3 regions of the Pseudomonas sp. LBUM1653 genome follow, and region 3 is predicted to be linked to each of the others. Evidence: riboswitches for the same ligand, from Rfam matches in the RefSeq annotation. Region 3 holds a riboswitch; each other region holds the start of a gene.
The links. Region 3 has a riboswitch for cobalamin ahead of ACA054_RS12930 (ABC transporter substrate-binding protein). Riboswitches for the same ligand answer to the same signal wherever they lie in the genome.
Positions count from the first base shown of each region.

Region 1: it holds a riboswitch for cobalamin, as region 3 does, so the genes downstream of both, ACA054_RS17705 (CbtB domain-containing protein) here and ACA054_RS12930 (ABC transporter substrate-binding protein) in region 3, are expected to answer to the same signal.
Region 2: it holds a riboswitch for cobalamin, as region 3 does, so the genes downstream of both, cobO (cob(I)yrinic acid a,c-diamide adenosyltransferase) here and ACA054_RS12930 (ABC transporter substrate-binding protein) in region 3, are expected to answer to the same signal.

Region 1 is NZ_CP166803.1:3,969,281-3,975,873, reverse strand. Features, by position in the region: gene ACA054_RS17730 (fatty acid cis/trans isomerase) at 1-55, shown strand, start outside; gene nfuA (Fe-S biogenesis protein NfuA) at 244-828, shown strand; gene cobM (precorrin-4 C(11)-methyltransferase) at 972-1,718, opposite strand; gene ACA054_RS17715 (cobalamin biosynthesis protein) at 1,799-2,212, opposite strand; gene ACA054_RS17710 (CbtA family protein) at 2,209-2,913, opposite strand; gene ACA054_RS17705 (CbtB domain-containing protein) at 2,925-3,119, opposite strand; cobalamin riboswitch at 3,241-3,465, opposite strand; cobalamin riboswitch at 3,642-3,853, shown strand; gene cobW (cobalamin biosynthesis protein CobW) at 3,953-5,023, shown strand; gene cobN (cobaltochelatase subunit CobN) at 5,027-6,593, shown strand, end outside.
Region 2 is NZ_CP166803.1:1,901,959-1,908,551, reverse strand. Features, by position in the region: gene cbiB (adenosylcobinamide-phosphate synthase CbiB) at 1-222, opposite strand, end outside; gene bluB (5,6-dimethylbenzimidazole synthase) at 219-869, opposite strand; gene ACA054_RS08790 (cobyrinic acid a,c-diamide synthase CobB) at 866-2,266, opposite strand; gene cobO (cob(I)yrinic acid a,c-diamide adenosyltransferase) at 2,263-2,874, opposite strand; cobalamin riboswitch at 2,958-3,191, opposite strand; gene ACA054_RS08780 (hypothetical protein) at 3,343-3,927, shown strand; gene ACA054_RS08775 (PQQ-dependent sugar dehydrogenase) at 3,995-5,308, shown strand; gene ACA054_RS08770 (O-methyltransferase) at 5,415-6,068, opposite strand; gene ACA054_RS08765 (C40 family peptidase) at 6,087-6,593, opposite strand, start outside.
Region 3 is NZ_CP166803.1:2,831,102-2,837,694, reverse strand. Features, by position in the region: gene ACA054_RS12940 (TonB-dependent siderophore receptor) at 1-1,253, shown strand, start outside; gene ACA054_RS12935 (acetyltransferase domain-containing protein) at 2,302-3,474, shown strand; cobalamin riboswitch at 3,508-3,702, shown strand; gene ACA054_RS12930 (ABC transporter substrate-binding protein) at 3,847-4,860, shown strand; gene ACA054_RS12925 (FecCD family ABC transporter permease) at 4,857-5,873, shown strand; gene ACA054_RS12920 (ABC transporter ATP-binding protein) at 5,870-6,593, shown strand, end outside.

The sequences.
Region 1 (6,593 bases), 1.1 Mb from region 3:
AACCGAACCGGTGGAAGAGGGCGTGCTGGACATGAATCGCTACGAGAACCTGTAAACACGCTAAACCCCTGTAGGAGCTGCCGCAGGCTGCGATCTTGTGATCTTGAAAATCAAAATCAAAAGATCGCAGCCTGCGGCAGCTCCTACAGGGGGGATTGTCGGAATCTTTCCCGACAAAAATACTAGGACTTTGTCCGGCGCGATGATTGGCGTAAACTGCGCCCAAGCCTGCGAGGAGTTTCCATGACCGCTATTACCATCACCGACGCCGCCCACGATTACCTGGCTGATCTGCTCTCCAAGCAGAACACCCCGGGCATCGGCATCCGCGTCTTCATCACCCAGCCTGGCACCCAGTACGCCGAAACCTGCATTGCCTACTGCAAGCCGGGCGAAGAAAAACCCGAAGACACCGCGCTGGGGCTGAAAAGCTTCACCGCGTACATCGACCATTTCAGCGAAGCTTTCCTGGACGATGCCGTTGTCGACTACGCCACCGACCGCATGGGCGGCCAGCTGACCATCAAGGCGCCTAACGCCAAAGTGCCGATGGTCAATGCCGATAGCCCGGTCAACGAGCGCATCAACTACTACCTGCAAACCGAGATCAACCCGGGGCTGGCCAGCCACGGCGGCCAGGTCAGCCTGATCGACGTGGTCGAAGACGGCATCGCCGTCCTGCAGTTCGGTGGCGGTTGCCAGGGCTGCGGCCAGGCTGACGTAACCTTGAAGGAAGGCATCGAGCGCACCTTGCTCGAGCGTATTCCCGAGCTCAAGGGTGTGCGTGACGTGACTGACCACACGCAGAAAGAAAACGCCTACTACTAAGGTGTTCACTGCGAAATGAAAAAACGGCGCCCCGTGAGCGCCGTTTTTTTATGAGTAAAATTCACTGACCCCTTCGCGAGCAGGCTCGCTCCCACAGTTGATCGCATTCCAATGTGGGAGCGAGCCTGCTCGCGAAGGGGCCTTCAGGGGCGATACAAATGTGCATGCCCCGCACGATACAGCGACGACTCGCTGAACTGCTCACTACCCAACACCCGACCCACCAGAATCAACGCCGTCCGCCGAAACCCCTTGGCTTCAACCTTTTCGGCAATGTCCGCCAACGTCCCCACCACCCAGTCCTGATCCGGCCAGGTCGCCCGATGAATCACCGCAATCGGGCAGTCCGCGCCGTAATGCGGCAGCAATTCGGCGAGGATTTTCTGCAGATGCTTGACCCCCAAATGAATCGCCATGGTCGCCCCGTGCTGAGCCAGGCTGCCCAGTTCTTCTCCAGCGGGCATCGCGGTTTTGTCGGCGTAGCGAGTCAGGATGACGCTCTGTGACACGTCCGGCAAGGTCAGTTCCGCGCCCAACAGCGCCGCGCAGGCGGCCGTTGCGGTGACGCCGGGAATGATTTCAAAAGGAATAGCGAGCTCACGCAGATGGCGAATCTGCTCGCCTATGGCGCCATACAGGCTCGGGTCACCGGAGTGCACGCGAGCCACGTCCTGACCCTTGGCATGGGCGGTTCTGATCAATTCGATAATCTGTTCCAGGTGCAGTTCGGCGCTGTTGACCACCTGCTCGGCGCGGTGTCCTTCCAGCACTGCGGCGGGCACCAGCGAGCCGGCATAGATGATCACCGGGCAGCTGCGAATCAGCCGTTGGCCTTTGACGGTGATCAGTTCCGGGTCGCCGGGACCTGCGCCAATGAAGTAGACGGTCATCGTCGGCTCCTGTTGAAAATGGGGCTGGGCAAGGCTTCAGATGAAGATTGCTCATGATCGAATGCGGATTATCGGGGATTTTACGCGGCGCCAGCCAATGCCAGGGTGGCCTGGGCATATTTTTGTCGCGGGATCAGCAGTTTCGCCGGTGACTGGGTCAGCTGTTCGGCCAGTGCCAGAGCGGCACTTTCCGCCACACCGTAACAGCCGGTACGCTCGAACGCGATCTGCGAATGGTGGCTGAGGTGCGCTTGATAAGCCGCCAATTGTTCACTGCTGAAGTACAGCATTTGTAACCCAAGCTGCTCGGCCAGCTCGATCAGGGCCGGTTCGTTGCGCTTCAAATCGATGCTGGCCAGGGCCTTGATCTGATGCAGTTCGATCTGGTGCGCCTGCAATGCCTGGTCAAGCAGGGCCCGCAGCGTGCTGACGGGGCAGCCGCGCTGGCAGCCCAGGCCGACCACCAGGGTCGGCGCTGTGCCGAGGTTAGTCATGCGTGGTACTGGCCATCGCTTTTGCGGCGGAACAACCAGGCGCTGATCAGGCCCAGGGCCAGCCAGAACGCCACGTTGGTCAGCTGCGAAGCGATTTTGAACTGCGCCTCCAGGGCTTCCGGGGCGAGCATCGAATGCACTTCCGGTTGCGGTGCGCCAATCACATGAGGAACGGCAAGGATCGCTATGCCGAGGATCTTCATCAGCCAGTGCCGGCTGAACACGATCAGGGCGATGCCGACTGCTGTGGAGGCGGCGGTGCCGATCCACCAGATTTGCCGTTGCGCCAGATCGGCAGCCGCGGTGCCTGGTAGCTCAGGCGGCAGGCCGAGGGTCGGCGCCAACACGAAAGTCGCGTAGCCAGCCAGACCCCAGAGCAGGCCCTGAGAGGTTTTGGTCGGCGCGCGCAGGCTGTAGAGACCGGCGAGCATCAGGGCGAAACCGACCGCCACCACCAGATTACCGCCAGTGGTCGACAGCACGCGCTGCCAGCCGTCTTCCGGCTCCCAGGCTTCGGCGTCGTGGGTGTGGGCAGCGACGCCCGCGGCGTGTTCGTGGACTTCAACGGCGGCCGGTTCGGAGTTTTCGTAGGTTTCGGCCTGCAAAATCAGCGGGGCGACCCAGAAGCTTTGCAGCAGGGTCAGCAGCAGGGCGGCCAGCAGCCCGGTGAAACCTGCGGTTTGCGCAATACGCTTGATCATGTCGGCAGGTCTCAATGGCACGGGAACGCGGAACTGTGGCGCGTATCGTGAGCAGCGTTGTGAACGGCTTCGATGTGCGAGAAACCGGCGAAATACACAAGGCTAGCGCCGAGGATCGACGCACAAACGGCGGCGGTCAGGCGTTGAGTCAGGGTTGTGGTGGTGCTGGCGGTGCTGCTATGGCCGGTGCTGCTGATGATCGACATGGCGTTTCCCTCTGGTCTGTCAGCGGGGAATGAAGGCGCATGCAAAACCCTGCACGACCGGGCGCGCAGAGGTTCAAACAGCGCCCGCCCACCGCGGGTTTGTTATTTCAGTGATCGTGTTGGTCACTTTGTGTTGCGGGCCGGTCTCCGGGCTCACGAGGGGCGCAGGCTTTCGCCTTGACCTGCAAGCATCACCTTCCCATGCCACATTGGCACAGTGGATCTGACGCTTCGCTCGCTTACCGTTGCGGGGGCAGCACCGGACTGACATGGCTTGAAGTAAAGCACATGCGGCACCGGTTTCCCGTTTCACCCTGTGAAGGGCACCCGTAACAAGATGCGTAGGAGAGCATGGGCGAGGGGCGGGCGTCAATTGGCAAGGGTTCTCAACTCGAGACCGAGTCGCTTCATTCGCGAGCAGGCTCGCTCCCACAGGTGTTCGCATTCCAATGTGGGAGCGAGCCTGCTCGCGAAGGGGCCGATGCGGGCGACACAAGACATTGACCCGTCCCAATACCATGCGTAGCCTTGCGCTTTCGAGGTTCTTCGGCGTTTGTCGAAGCTAAGAAGGGAACGCGGTCAATGCCGCGGCTGCCCCCGCAACTGTGAACGGTTCAGTTTCTGCCATGCCACTGCATGCGCCAGCCATGGCGCGCGCGGGAAGGCGCAGCAACCGCCAGTCCAACGACTGGCCAGCCGTCAGCCAGGAGACCTGCCTCGATACAGATTCTCACTACAACCGGGCGGGGTGATCCGGTGGCGAAACGCTTGCGGCGCGCTTGTGCGTGGCCGGTTCTCGTCCCGTATGCCCGCCATCTGCCAAAGGGCATCCGATGAAAACACTGGCCAAACTCCCCGTCACCATCGTTACCGGCTTCCTCGGCTCGGGCAAAACCACCTTGCTGCGGCACATGCTCGACAATGCCCAGGGCCGCCGCATCGCAGTGATCGTCAACGAGTTCGGCGAGCTGGGCATCGATGGCGAAATCCTCAAGCAGTGCTCCATCGGTTGCACCGAAGAAGAAGCCAACGGCCGCGTCTACGAGCTGGCCAACGGCTGCCTGTGCTGCACCGTACAAGAAGAGTTCTTCCCGGTGATGCGCGAACTGGTGGCCCGTCGCGGCGATCTCGACCATATCCTGATCGAAACTTCCGGCCTGGCCCTGCCAAAACCTCTGGTCCAGGCCTTCCAGTGGCCGGAAATCCGCAGCGCCTGCACCGTTGATGCGGTGATTACCGTGGTCGACAGCCCGGCCGTGGCGGCTGGCACCTTCGCCGCGTTCCCGGACCAGGTCGACGCCATGCGCAAACTCGACCCGAACCTGGACCACGAATCGCCGCTGCACGAGCTGTTCGCCGACCAGCTGTCCAGCGCCGACCTGGTGATCCTCAACAAGGCCGACCTGATCAGCCCTGAAGACCTGGCCCGTGTGCGCCTGGAAGTCGCCGAGGAATTGCCGCCAGCGGTGAAAGTCATCGAAGCCAGTAGCGGTCGCCTGCCGCTGGACGTATTGATCGGCCTCGGCGCCGGTTCCGAAGAACACATCGACAGCCGTCACAGCCACCACGATCACCACCATGACGGCGACGACGATCATGATGACCACGATCACGATGCCTTCGATTCGATCTCCATCGAACTGCCGGCATCCGACGAAAGCCTGTTGATGGACGCGCTGACCCAACTGGTGGTCCAGCACGGCATCCTGCGGGTCAAGGGTTTCGCGGCGATCCCGAACAAACCGATGCGTCTGCTGATCCAGGGCGTGGGCTCCCGTTTCGACAAGCATTTCGACCGCCAGTGGGGCGTTGAAGAAGCGCGCACCACCCGTCTGGTGTTGATCGGCCAGGCACTGGACGCCGCCTTGCTCGAAGCGCAATTGCGCGCCGCGCTCAGCGTGTAACCCATGCACCTGCTCAGGACCCAGCCCGGCGGATTCGTGTCGGATGACAACATTGCCGACCTTGGTCAAACCCCCGCCGAGCTGGTGATCCTGTGCAGCGGCGACTCCAGCCTGGCGCTGCTCGCCGAAGCGGCGCAGCAGTTGCCAGACGACTACCCGAGCGTGCGCCTGGCCAACCCGATGCAGGTGCAGAATCATGCGTCGGTCGATCTGTATGTCGACGAAGTATTGCGCCACGCCAAAGTCATTCTGATTTCGCTGCACGGCGGCATTGCCTATTGGCGTTATGGCGTGGAGCGGCTGGTGGAATTGTCGCAGCGTGGTGTGCAGCTGATCCTGGTGCCGGGCGATGATCGCCCTGACCCGGAGCTCAGCGACCTGAGCACCGTGGGCGCTGAAGACCGCGACCGGCTTTGGCAGTTCCTGCGCCAGGGTGGCATGAGCAATGCCCTCGATTTTTTCCGCTGCCTGGCCAATCGCTGGCTGGATCGCGACTACGCCTGGGCCGAGCCGCAAACCCTGCCGCGCACGGCGATTTACCACCCGCAAAAAAGCCCCGCAGCACTGAGTGACTGGCAAGCCGACTGGCAGACCGGGCAACCGGTGGCGGCGGTGCTGTTTTACCGCTCGCATTTGCAGGCGGCAAACACCGCTTTCATCGATGTTTTCTGCCAGCGCTTGCAGGCGGCGGGGCTTAATCCGTTGCCGATTGCGCTGGCCAGTTTAAAAGAGCCCGGCTGCCTTTCGGTGGTCGAGGATTGGCTGGATGAAGTCGAGGCAGGGGTAATTCTCAACACCACCGGCTTCGCCCAATCCAGCCCTGAAGCACCGCACTTGCGACCGTTTCGCCGCAACATCCCGGTGATCCAGGCCATTTGCGCCCAGGACAACGAGCCCGGATGGCGTGCCAGCGAGCAGGGTCTAGGCCCGCGGGATCTGGCGATGCACATTGCGTTGCCGGAACTGGACGGACGCATCATCAGCCGGCCGATCAGCTTCAAGGACCTGGCGTGGCGCAGTGAGCGCAGTCAGTCCGACGTGGTCTGCTACCGCGCGCAGCCGGAACGCATGGACTTTGTCGCGGAGCTGGCGCAGCGCTGGATCGATCTGGCGCGGGTGCCCAACGGGCAAAAACGCATTGCGCTGATTCTTGCCAATTATCCGACCCGTGATGGTCGCATCGGCAATGGCGTTGGCCTCGACACTCCGGCGGCCGCGCTGAACATCCTGCGAGCGCTGCACGTCAATGGATATCCGCTGCCAGCCGAGTTACCGGACAGCGGCACCGCGTTGATCCAGCAATTGCTCGGCGGTGTCAGCAACGACCTCGATACCCTGGATCAACGCCCGTGCCAGCAAAGCCTGGCCATGGACGATTATCTGCAGATGTTTAACGCGCTGCCAGAAGCCAATCGTCAGGCAGTGCTGGGGCGTTGGGGCACGCCCGACAGCGATCCGATGTACCGAGGCGGGCGGATGATGATCGCCGGGTTGCGCTTTGGCCTGACCTTCGTCGGCATCCAGCCCGCGCGGGGTTACCAGGTCGATCCAAGTGCGGTGTATCACGACC
Region 2 (6,593 bases), 930 kb from region 3:
GTAAGGTGCCCAGGAAAATGCCGTGGCCAACAGGGTCAGCGGCAATACAGCAATCACCCACGCGGTGACCCCATGACTGCGCCAGCCGCGACCGCCGCCATTGAAACGTTGCTCGATGCGCTCGGCAAAACGGCCGAACGCCACTAGCGGATGCCAGCGCTTGGGTTCACCCAGCAGCGCATCCAGCGCTACCGCGGCGACACTCAACAACGCCACACTCATTGACTCACTCCCCAATAATTTTCATACAACAGCTCACTCAGCGGACGCGCCTGCGCCCAGCCTTCGAGTACCAGCATCGGTGCCGGATAGAAGGCCTTGACCGGTCCCAGGCAGAGAATGGCCAAGGGCTTGGCGCCAGGCGGCAGGCCCAGCAGGTCCGCCAGGGCTTGCGGTTCGAACAGCGAGACCCAGCCCATGCCCAGCCCTTCGGCGCGGGACGCCAGCCAGAGGTTCTGGATCGCGCAGGACAACGAGGCCAGGTCCATCTCCGGCAGGGTGCGACGACCGAAGATATGCCGTTCGCGATCGTCCATCAGCGCGGCGACCAGCACCTCGGCGCAATCGTTGATGCCCTCGACTTTGAGCTGCATGAATTCGTCGGTACGCTCACCGAGGGCCTCGGCGGTGCGGATGCGCTCTGCTTCCACCAGCGCCTGGATCTTGCTGCGCAAGGCACGATCGCTGATGCGGATGAAGCGCCAAGGCTGCATCAGGCCGACACTCGGTGCCTGATGCGCGGCTTCGAGCAGGCGCCGCAGCAACTCGGGCTCGACCGTGCCGCCGGCGAAGTGACGCATGTCGCGGCGTTCGCCGATGGCTCGGTAGACCGCTGCGCGTTCGGCTTCGGAAAAGGCGTTGTCGGTCATGGCCTCTTCGCGAGCAGGCTCGCTCCCACAGTGGACCGCGTTTCTTCAGGCGATCCACTCACCAATGTGGGAGCGAGCCTGCTCGCGAAGGCGTCCGAACGGTCAGGCGCAAACAGCGCGGCAATCGCCGATGGATTGGACGGAAAATAGAAGTGCACATAAGAGGCCGTCATCCGCCCCTCGCGATAAACCGCCTCTGCCCCGCGCCCGCCGTTAGGACTCAAGCCCCGGGCAATCGGTGTCAGTTCGGTGGAGGTCAGCGAATGATGATAGGTGTGCCCGCGCAGTGAACCTTCCGGCAATTCAACCGCTTGCAAGGCCAATGCAGCAAGGCGCTTCTGCATCACCGCATCGCCCTTCAACAAGCCCACCAGCTCTGCACGCGTGCCCTCGACATCGGTCAGCGAATCGAGCAGGTAAAGCATGCCGCCGCATTCGGCCAGCAAGGGTTTACCTGCGGCGTGGTGAGCGCGAATTGCCTCGAGCATCGAGGTATTCTGCGCCAAAGCCACATGGTGCAACTCCGGATAGCCACCCGGCAGGTACAGGCTGTCTGCCTCTGGCAAACCCGCGTCACGGATCGGCGAGAAATACCGCAATTCAGCGCCCATCGCCCGCAACAAATCCAGGCTCGCGCCATAGGTGAAGGCGAAGGCTTCGTCATGGGCCACGGCAATGCGCACGCCAGCCAGCAAGGGTTCAACAGTCACCACATCTGGCGCGGCAAATTCCACCGCCGGCGGGAGCGCGACTTCACAACTGCTGGCCAAGGCTTCGGCCGCCGCATCGAGGCGCACATCCAGGTCATTCAACTCGCTGGCTTGTACCAGGCCAAGGTGTCGACTCGGCAATTCGATCCCGGTCTCACGGGACAAGGCACCGTACCAGCGCAGGCCTTCGGTCAGGCTGCCTTCGAGCAGTTGCGCGTGGCGCAGGGTGCCCACGCGGTTGGCCAGCACGCCGGCAAACGGCAAGTCCGGCTGATAGCGCGCCAGGCCCAGGGCCAATGCACCAAAGGTCTGGGCCATGGCGGTGCCGTCGATCACAGCGAGCACCGGCACGCCGAAATGTCGCGCCAGATCAGCGCTGGACGGCGTACCGTCGAACAGCCCCATGACACCTTCGATCAGGATCAGGTCGGCGTCGCTGGCAGCCTCCCACAACAGCCGGCGACTGTCCTGCTCGCCGACCATCCACATGTCCAGCTGATACACCGGCGCACCGCTGGCGCGTTCGAGGATCATCGGATCGAGAAAGTCCGGGCCGCACTTGAACACGCGAACCTTGCGTCCCTGGTTACGATGCAACCGGGCCAGCGCGGCGGTAACGGTGGTCTTGCCCTGGCCGGACGCCGGCGCGGCAATCAGTACCGCCGGGCAATGACGAGGTTGATTCACAGCTCGACGCCTTTTTGCGCTTTGATACCGGCCTGGAAGGCGTGCTTGATCATGCCCATTTCGGTGACGGTGTCAGCCAGCTCGACCATTTCCGGCTTGGCGCCGCGGCCGGTGACCACCACGTGCTGCATGGGCGGGCGCGCCTGCAAATCGCTGAGCACCTGATCGAGATCGAGGTAGCCGTGCTTGAGGGCGATGTTCAGTTCGTCCAGCACCACCAGGCCGACCGTTGGATCGCGCAGCAATTGCTGCGACACCGCCCAGGCCGCTTCGGCCGCCGCGATGTCGCGCTGGCGATCCTGGGTCTCCCAGGTGAAGCCCTCGCCCATCACATGAAAACGCACCTGCTCGGGGAAGCGGCGGAAGAACAACTCTTCGCCGGTGCTGTTGCGCCCCTTGATGAACTGCACCACACCGCACTGCATGCCATGCCCCATGGCGCGCGCGAGCATGCCGAACGCCGAGCTGCTCTTGCCTTTGCCGTTGCCGGTGAGCACCAGCAGCAGGCCGCATTCGTTCGGGGAATTGGCGATGCGTTCGTCGATCACGGCCTTTTTGCGCAGCATGCGCGCAAGATGACGTTCGTCACGATCAGGGGTATCAGACATGGGGGAGCTCTCCGTTGAGGCAGGATTAACGGCGGGCAGGCACAAGAATAGACGGCAAGAAGCCTGGCATCGCCCACCGTGATGCCGCTTGGATGGATCAGGCCGGTCTCCGGGCTCATGAGCGGCGTGATGCCTGACTGCGCGCCTTCCCGCGTCACAGATCGACGCAGTGGCTTCAGACGCAGTTTTCACTCATTTACCGTTGCGGGGGCAGCGCCGGGATCGCAGGGCTTCATCGACTGAAGCGCTCGCTCACCGGCTTCCCTGTTTCACTCTGTCGACCCAAGTCACAGAGCACCTGAAACAAGCGGCGAAGGTTAGAGGGTTGGGGGTGGAGCGTCAATTGAAGACGCGGTACCGGAACGAATAACGGCCACTCATCCATAAAATGACGTCAATCTTGTGCCACACTCACAGCAGTGATATCAAATAGCCACAACCTCACAAACAAGAAAAAGGGTGAGCCCCATGCAAGGCATGATCATCAGCAATCCGAAGCTGGAATTCCTGCGTTCGGTACTGGAACGCTGGTTCGACTGTATCGACCGCTATAACGCCGTGCGCGGCGACAGCGAGACACCCTACTGGCTCGACGAAAAAGCCAACCTTGGTCTGCTCTCCGCCGCCGCATGGATGGCCGAGATGATCACGCTGCAACAATCGCCCACCCGCAAACAGATCGAAGAAGGCGAACGCAACGGCCGCGCCGATCTGTTCATCGCCACGACCGAAGCACGCGCCTGGCTGCAGACCACGCAACGCTGGCCACGGGTCAACAGCCTGAACCTGACTCAGGCCCTGCAGGACATCACCAGCGACGCGAAAAAAATCAGCTACGCCAGCGATCTGAAAATCGGCTGCCTGTTCGTCGCACCGCACAAGAGCCAGCAAGGCGCTACCCCCGAAGAACTCCAGGACATGGTCGATGACCTGCAAAAGGAACACTGCTGCGCCGTAGCCTGGTATTTCCCTTATGCCTATCGCAAATTGCGCAACGAAGCCGGTCACTATCACCCCGGTATTGCCGTGCTGCTCAAGGAAGCTCGCGGCTAAGGTTGAACCATCGGCCTGTCACGCTTCTCTATGATTTAAGTCACTTCATTCATAGGGAAGGTCAGCAATGCGCACATCTGAGCTGGTTTTCGTCATCGCGTTAGCGGGAGGGCTCGCCGCCTGTGGCGAAACCGCCCGCTTGCAAGTCAACGACGGCACCGGGCCGTCTCCCAAACTCCCGGAGCCGAACAAGACACTGTTCCCGACGATGAACATCGCCCCGGCCATCGGCTGGGCGAACGGCGTAAAACCCGTCGCGGCCAGCGGCACTCAGGTCGGCGCATTTGCCGAAAACCTCGATCATCCGCGCTGGCTTTACGTGCTGCCCAATGGCGACGTGCTGGTCGCCGAAACCAATGCCCCGCCCAAACCCGATGACAACAAAGGCATCAAGGGCTGGATCACCAAGAAAGTCATGGGACGCGCCGGTGCCGCCGTGCCGAGCCCGAACCGCATCACACTGCTGCGCGACACCAACCATGACGGCATTGCCGAAACCCGCACGGTCTTCCTGGAAAACCTCAACTCGCCCTTTGGCATGACCCTGGTCGGCAATGACCTCTACGTGGCCGACACCGACCGGCTGTTGCGCTTCCACTATGAAAACGGTGACACGGCAATCAAGTCACAACCGATCAAGGTCGTCGACCTGCCGGGGGGAACCCTGAATCACCACTGGACCAAAAACGTCATCGCCAGCAAGGACGGCAGCAAGCTGTACGTCACGGTGGGCTCCAACAGCAACGTCGGTGAAAACGGCATGGATCAGGAGCAAGGGCGCGCGGCGATCTGGGAAGTGGATCGCGCCACCGGCAACCACCGGATCTTCGCTTCAGGCCTGCGCAACCCCAATGGCATGGCCTGGGAGCCACAAAGCGGCGCCCTGTGGACGGCCGTCAACGAGCGGGACGAAATCGGCAGCGACCTGGTGCCGGACTACATCACCTCGGTGAAGGATGGCGCCTTCTACGGCTGGCCATTCAGCTATTACGGCCAGCACGTCGACGTGCGCGTCGAGCCGCAAAACCCCGACCTGGTGGCCAAGGCGATTGCACCGGACTACGCAGTCGGCCCCCACACCGCCTCACTGGGCCTGACGTTTGCCGAAGGCAACAGGTTGCCGGCGCAGTTCAAGGAAGGTGCGTTCATTGGCCAACACGGCTCATGGAACCGCAAGCCGCACAGCGGTTACAAAGTGATTTTCGTGCCCTTTAGCGGCGGCAAACCGACCGGGCAACCGGTGGATGTACTCACCGGGTTCCTCAATGACGAGGAAAAAGCCATGGGCCGGCCGGTGGGTGTGGTGATCGATCAACAAGGGGATTTGCTGGTGGCCGATGATGTGGGGAACAAGGTGTGGCGGGTGTCGGCGGTTAAATAGCGACAACACACTTGTGGGAGCGAGCCTGCTCGCGAAAGGGGCGTGTCAGCCGACATTAATGTGACTGATCCACCGCATTCGCGAGCAGGCTCGCTCCCACAAGGGATTAGCGTTTACGGCAGAGCGTGAGCCCATCCCCCAGCGGCAACAGCGACAGATCCACCCGCGCGTCATCCTTCAAGGCACGATTGAGTGCCTGGATAGCGCGGGTATCGGCGCTCTCGGGATTGTCCTCAAGCACCCGACCACTCCACAGCGTGTTATCGAATACCGCCAGGCCACCGGTACGCAACAGGCGTAGCGCATGTTCCAGGTAGGCCGGGTAATTGGCCTTGTCAGCATCGATGAACACCAGATTGAACTGGCCTGACTCGTCCAGCCTGCCGAGGGTTTCCAGCGCCGGCGCCAGACGCAGATCGATTCGCCCGGACAGGCCGGCCTCCTGCCAATAGCGGCGCGCGATGGCGTTGTAGTCCCCGGGAATGTCACAGCAGATCAGCGAACCGTCATCCGGCAATGCCGCTGCCATGCACAGGGCGCTGTAACCGGTAAAAGTGCCGACTTCCAGCACACGTCGGGCACCGGTGAGTTTTACCAGCAAGGCGAGAAATTGCCCCTGTTCCGGTGCCACCTGCCAGCGCGCCATGGGCAGCGCCTGGGTTTCGTCGCGCAAGCGCTTGAGCAGCGGGGTTTCGCGCAGGGAGACGTCGAGCAGGTACTGATAGAGCGAATCGTCGAGATTGAGCGTGCGGGCGGTCATGACAACAACCTCTGGCTGTTACGGATTGCGCGCCAAATGCTCGGGATGCAGAACGCGCTTGGCGCTTAGGTAGGCTCGCTGCCAATAAGCCTTGGACAAGCTGTCGAGCTTGACCGTGCCACCGGTAGCTGGCGCATGCACGAAACGCCCTTCACCGACATAGATGCCAGCATGGCTGACCTGGGAACCGCCATTGGTAGCGAAGAAGATCAGGTCACCGGTTTGCAGGCCTTCCTTACCGACATTGGCCGCTTGCATGGTGATCATTTCGCGGGTGGTGCGGGGCAGGGAAATACCGGCCATGTCACGGTAGACGTAGCCAATCAGGCCACTGCAATCGAATCCGGAATCCGGCGTGTTGCCGCCCCAGCGATAAGGCGTGCCGACCAACCCCAACGCGCGAAACAGCACGTCTTGCGCTTCAGGAGAAAAGTCCTGGGAGGAACTGAATACGATGGGCGCGCGAACCACCGGCGCAGGTGGCGGTGTACGGCTGGCACAAGCACTGAGCAGCGCTGCGAATAG
Region 3 (6,593 bases):
ATCTTGATCACCGCTTTGCCAACGACTGGCAAGTCAACCTCAGCTACAACCGTGGCGAGCGCACCGGCGACTCGTCCCTGCTGTACCTGTCCGGCAATCCAGGCCGCAACGGTAGCTCGGGCATGTTTTCGTTCCCGGCGACCTACAAGACCGAGACTACCCAGGACGACTACGGCATCCGCTTCAATGGCCCGCTCTCGTTCCTGGGTCGTGAGCACGAATTGGCCTTCGGTTATGTGGACAGCAAGCAGAAGTTCGACGCCGATTCACTCGACGCGCAAACAGGCTTTGACGGTGTCGCCAATTTCGATGCCTACAACGGCCATTTCCCCGAGCCGATCTGGGGCCCGAGGACCGACTACGGCTACAGCGAGACCCGCCAGAAGGGACTGTACGCAGCAACCCGGCTGAACGTGACCGACGATTTGAAAGTGATTCTTGGGGCGCGTGAAAGTTGGTACGAGAAGACCAGCGATGACATTTTCTCGGAAGTGAGCAAGGTCGATGTCGATCATGAGCTGACGCCCTATGCCGGCGTCGTCTATGACCTCACCGACAACCTCTCTGCTTATGCCAGCTACACGGAAATCTTCCTGCCGCAATCGGTACGCGACAGCAGCGGCCAGGTATTGGAGCCGATCGTTGGCGAGAGCACAGAGCTCGGTCTCAAGGGTGAGTACTTCGGTGGCCGCCTGAACGCCTCCGCGGCGATTTTCCAGATCAAGCAGGACAATCTGGGGCAGAACACCGGCGAGCTGATCGATCCTTCGAACCCTGTCGGCGGCTTCGCCTACGAGGCCAGTGAAGGCGCGACCAGCAAGGGTTTCGAGCTGGAAGTTTCCGGCGAACTCGCGACGGACTGGAATGCCTCGCTGGGTTACACCCAGTTCAAGGCTGAAGACGCCCACGGCGACGACGTCAACACGCTGTACCCGACCAAGTTGCTGCGCACCTTTACCACCTACCGTCTGCCAGGTGCTTTCAACAGGCTGACCATTGGCGGCGGGGTCAACTGGCAGGACTCGATCTACACCTACGCCACCAACCCGGCAGGCAATTCCGAGAAGATCCAGCAGGATGCCTATGCCCTGGTCAACCTGATGGCTCGCTACGAAATCACCGAAAACCTCTCGGCCCAGGTGAATGCCGACAACGTCACCGACCAGAAGTACTTCGACATCTTCGATGCCTACGGTGCCTTGACGTATGGCGCACCGCGTAGCATTACCGCTTCCGCGAAGTATCGCTTCTAAGGCAGCGGACCGGGTGATATTGCTACCCGAGATGAACGCGACGAAGACAGCACAACACCGGCAGTGTTGCAATGCTGTTCACTTAAGAATGGGGTTTTATTTAAGAACTGGATTGGGGGGATATCCATTGCTGCGGTAACGGCCACTTTTGGTTTCGCCCTTACTGTAGGAGCGAGCATGCTCGCGAAAAACCTGAGAGCACCGGGGGGTGTCAGGCTCCCCGCGTCATCGTTGACCTCCATCGCGAGCATGCTCGCTCCTACAGGGGTCGCCGCGATGGGCCGTCCCTGGCCCAGCGCGGCTAAACCGGCGTCCTGCCGGTTTACCCACTGCGCAATGCCTGCGTTCGGCCATCGTGGTTTAACGGGGCGCCCAAATCTAAAGCCAAAGCGAGGCGGCCTGACAGCCGACCTGACTTTTGCGGATACCCCCAATCCCCTGTGGGAGCGAGCCTGCTCGCGATGGACGTCAACGATAACGCGCCCTGTCTGCATGAACGCGTTGTCTGGAAGTCCATCGCGAGCAGGCTCGCTCCCACAGTTGGATCGCGGACAGACCTGCAATCAGGTCGGCTATCAGGCCGCTTCGCTTTTGCTTTGGCTTTTGATTTTCTTGCCCCATCGAGAGGCTTCGTTCCGGCCCAGCGCGGCGGGCTCTGTAGGAGCGAGCATGCTCCGGGCGGCGTTCCGACGAAAAACCTGAGAGCACCGCGGGGTGTCAGGCTCCCCGCGTCATTGTTGACCACCATCGTCGGAACGCCGCCCGGAGCATGCTCGCTCCTACAGGCTCTTCCAAGTGACTCGCTGTAAAAGCGAAACCATAAGTGGCCGTTACCGCAGCAACGGATATACACCCAATCCAAATATGCACCAGCAGCCCCCAACCCAAAGTGAACAGCATTACGGCAGTGTTGTGCTTTTTGTTTTGCAGCACCACGACACTCGTAGAAAACAAGCCCACAAGCCAAGATTATATGTTACGTTATATCAATACATTAACCGTCGGTTGTTTACCGACAGAGTGATCCACTCCCTGCCTGCGACTTTCAATGACAAACATTGTTCAACCCCCGCCCGCCACCAGCCTAAACCAACGCCTGATGTCCATCGATGCCCTCAGGGGCTTGGTGATCCTGTTCATGCTGCTGGATCACGTGCGCGAGACGTTCTTTCTGCACCGCCAGGTCGCTGACCCGATGCTCATCGACAGCACTGAACCGACGTTGTTTTTCAGCCGGACACTCGCCCATTTATGTGCGCCGGTGTTCGTGCTTCTCACTGGACTGTCCGCTTACCTGTACGGCGAAAAGCACCAGGGCAAGAACGATGTATCGATGTTCCTGTTCAAGCGTGGCCTGTTCCTGGTTGTGCTGGAGTTCACCCTGGTGAATTTCGCCTGGACCTTCCAGCTCCCGCCCACCGTGATCTACCTGCAGGTGATCTGGGCGATTGGTGTCAGCATGATTGCCCTCGCCGCACTGGTCTGGCTTCCTCGGCCAATCCTGTGTGTGGTGGGCCTGGTCATCGTCGGCGGGCACAACCTGCTCGATCCCCTGCACTTCCCGGTCGGATCGGCGCTGCATCTGCCTTGGGCCATTTTGCATGATCGCGGCTGGATCGAATTCTCCGACAACTTGCGCCTGCGCAGCTCCTATCCCGTGCTGCCGTGGATCGGGGTCATCGCCCTGGGTTACTGCATCGGCCCCTGGTTCGCACGCTCAACCTCGGCCGCCGTGCGTCAGCGCTATCTGTTGCTGGCCGGGGCCGGCGCATTGATCGGCTTCATCGCCCTGCGCCTGGTCAACGGTTATGGCGAGGCGCATTGGGTGGTCCATGAAAGCATTACGCACAGCCTCATGAGTTTCTTCAACATCACCAAATACCCACCTTCCCTGCTGTTCCTGTGTCTGACGCTAGGCGTAGGGCTGTTGCTGCTGCTTGGCTTTGAGCGGGCCCGGCAACACAAGTGGATCAGCACCCTGGCGGTATTTGGTGCGGCGCCGATGTTCTTCTACCTGCTCCATCTTTATGTGCTGAAAATGCTGTATCTGCTCAGCGTGGCGTCGTTCGGCTTGAACCAGGGCGACTACTTCGGCTTCGACGGCATGTGGGCTGTGTGGCTGACGGCCGTGCTCCTGGCTGCATCGCTGTATCTACCGGTGCGCTGGTTCGCTGCATTGAAGGCGCGTCGTCGCGATATCGGCTGGCTCAAATACTTCTGATCAGTAGATGGGTTCGCCTCGGGCGGCATGATCGACTACCATGCCGCCGCCGGTTCCCAAACGGGATTAATAGGGAATCCGTGATGCTGCCAACGCATCAAACGGAACTGCCCCCGCAACTGTAGGTGCCGAGCCTGCTCCTGAACTGCCACTGGGATCGATTCCCGGGAAGGCTGGAGCACGCCATGACGCATCAGTCAGGAGACCTGCCGGCCAAGCAACAATCACTAACCGGCGGGGTGTCCGGGAAGGACATCCTTGCGCGCGCCACTCAGGTGATCGGCCTTGCACTGCTTTTTCGGCAGCGCTCGATGATGTGTTTTCCAGACCTTGCACCCTTGCTGCGTGTACGGTTCAAATGGAGATTGCATCATGCTGTTGCCGCGCTTTTTCGCCCTCGTCACAGGCCTGGGTGTTTGTTCCCTCGCCTATGCCTCCCCGACTCATTACCCGCTGACGATTGAAAACTGCGGCAGCCCACTGACGTTCGCGCAGGCCCCTGCCCGGGCTGTGACGATCGGCCAGGCCGGCACCGAAATGCTTTTTGCCCTCGGACTTGGCGACAAACTGGTCGGTACTTCGCTGTGGTTCAATGATGTGCTGGGTCAGTACAAGGTGCAAAACGACAAGATCGAACGCCTGGCCGATAACGAGCCGAGTTTCGAGTCGGTGATCGGCAAGCGCCCGGAACTGGTCGCCGTCGAGCTGGAATGGATGGTCGGCCCGCAAGGCGCAGTCGCTACCCGCGAGCAGTTTCACGAACTGCAGATTCCAACCTATCTCATGCCCTCGGACTGCGAGTCCAAGGACAACCTGGTCGGCGCCGACGGCACCCGCCTGCAGCCATTTCGTATTGAAAGCATCTACAAGAGCATCACCCAGCTGGCTGAGATTTTTGATGTCCAGGCGCGTGCGCAGCAGCTGAACGCGCAGCTGCAGGCCAGCCTGGCCAAGTCCATCGCCTCGGTGCAAGACAAAGACCTCAAGCACACCAGCGCGCTGGTCTGGTTTTCCAGTGCCAGCCTGGATATCGATCCCTATGTCGCCGGGCACAAGGGCATTCCCGACTTCATGCTGGGCACCTTGGGCGTGCGCAATGTGGTGCAGTCCGACGAAGAGTGGCCAACCGTTGGCTGGGAAACCATCGCCAAGGCCAACCCGACGTTCCTGGTCATCGCCCGCATGGATCGCCGTCGTTTCCCGGCTGATGACTATCAAAAGAAGCTGGAATTCCTGCGTAGCGATCCTGTGACCCGCAACATGGATGCCGTGAAAAGCAACCGCATCATTATCCTCGACGCCATGGCCATGCAGGCCAGCGTGAGAATGTTCGACGGTCTCGAATCGCTGGCGACGGCCATCAACAGCTACGACCTGCCGAAATGACCGTGACGCTGATTCGTACTCTGCTTGCACTGGTGGCGCTGCTTCTGGCCGTGATTGCCGGCGTGGCCATCGGTGAAACCCGCATCGAACCCGGTGTGGTGTTCCAGGTGCTGGCCAACAAACTGTGGGCGGCCGGGTATGCTCTCGATCCCATCGACGAGGGCATCGTCTGGAACTACCGCCTGACTCGCGCGCTGGTGGCGGCGGCTTGCGGGGCGGGCCTGGCGACCTGCGGAGTGATCCTGCAATCGCTGCTGCGTAACCCGTTGGCCGATCCCTACCTGCTCGGCATTTCTGCGGGGGCCTCGACGGGCGCGGTGCTGGTGGCGTTGCTGGGCTTGGGTGCCGGAGCGATTTCGATGTCGGTCGGGGCGTTTGCCGGCGCCGTTGCTGCCTTCGCCGTCGTTGTGTTGCTGGGCCGCGCCAGCGGTTCGCCTGGCAGTACCGGGCAGATCATCCTGGCGGGGATTGCCGGTTCGCAACTGTTCAATGCGCTCACGGCGTTCCTGATCACCAAGTCGGCCAGTTCCGAACAGGCTCGCGGCATCATGTTCTGGTTGCTGGGCAATCTCAGTGGCGTGCGCTGGCCATCGGTGTGGCTGGCCGTACCGGTTGCGCTAGCCGGTCTGGCGGTTTGCCTGTGGCACCGGCGTGCGCTGGATGCCTTCACCTTTGGCGCCGACTCCGCGGCCTCGCTCGGCATTGCGGTACGGCCTGTGCAATTTCTGTTGATCAGTTGTGCCGCCCTGGTGACGGCGGTGATGGTGTCGATTGTCGGCTCCATCGGTTTCGTTGGGCTGGTCATACCCCACGCCGCCAGGCTGTTGCTGGGCACTCGGCATACGCGGCTGCTGCCGGCCAGTGCGCTGGGGGGTGCAGTGTTCCTGATTGGCGCGGATGTTCTGTCCCGGACGCTGATCAAGGGCCAGGTGATTCCGGTCGGCGTGATTACGGCATTGGTCGGCGCGCCGGTGTTCGCGCTGATCCTGGTCGGTCGGAGGAATGCCCGATGAATGCTATTGCCCCTGTTATCGACGAAGCCGTGCTGAGTTGTTCCAGCCTCGGATTCCATATCCGCGATGTTGAATTACTGCACGAGATCCACCTGGACATTCGTCGGGGCGAGACCCTGGGCCTTGTCGGGCCCAACGGTTCAGGAAAATCCACGCTGCTCAAACTGCTGGCCGGCGTGCGCCTCCCCAGCCGGGGAGCCATCCATCTCAACGGCGAAAGCCTCAAGACACTGTCACGGCGAACCATCGCACAAACCCTGGCGGTGGTTGAACAGCAAGCCGACACACTGGATGCGATCAGTGTGTTCGATGCCGTGGCCCTGGGCCGAACGCCGTGGCTGTCGGCCTTGAGTCCATGGTCGAAGGCGGACGATGACATCGTCCATCAAGCCTTGCGTGACGTTGATGCGACGCATCTGAGCAGGCGCACCTGGCGTAGCCTTTCTGGCGGCGAGCGTCAGCGCGTACATATCGCTCGCTCCCTGGCGCAGCGCCCGCAGATCCTGTTGCTGGACGAACCGACCAATCACCTGGATATCCAGCACCAGCTGGCGATTTTGCACGCGGTTCACGCGCTGCCCGTGACCACCGTGATTGCCCTGCACGACCTCAACCAGGCACTCACCTGTGATCGTTTGGCTGTGCTGGAAAAGGGACGCCTGGTGGCCCTTGGCAAACCGCTCGAAGTGTTGACCCCACAACGCCTTCTGGACACGTTCG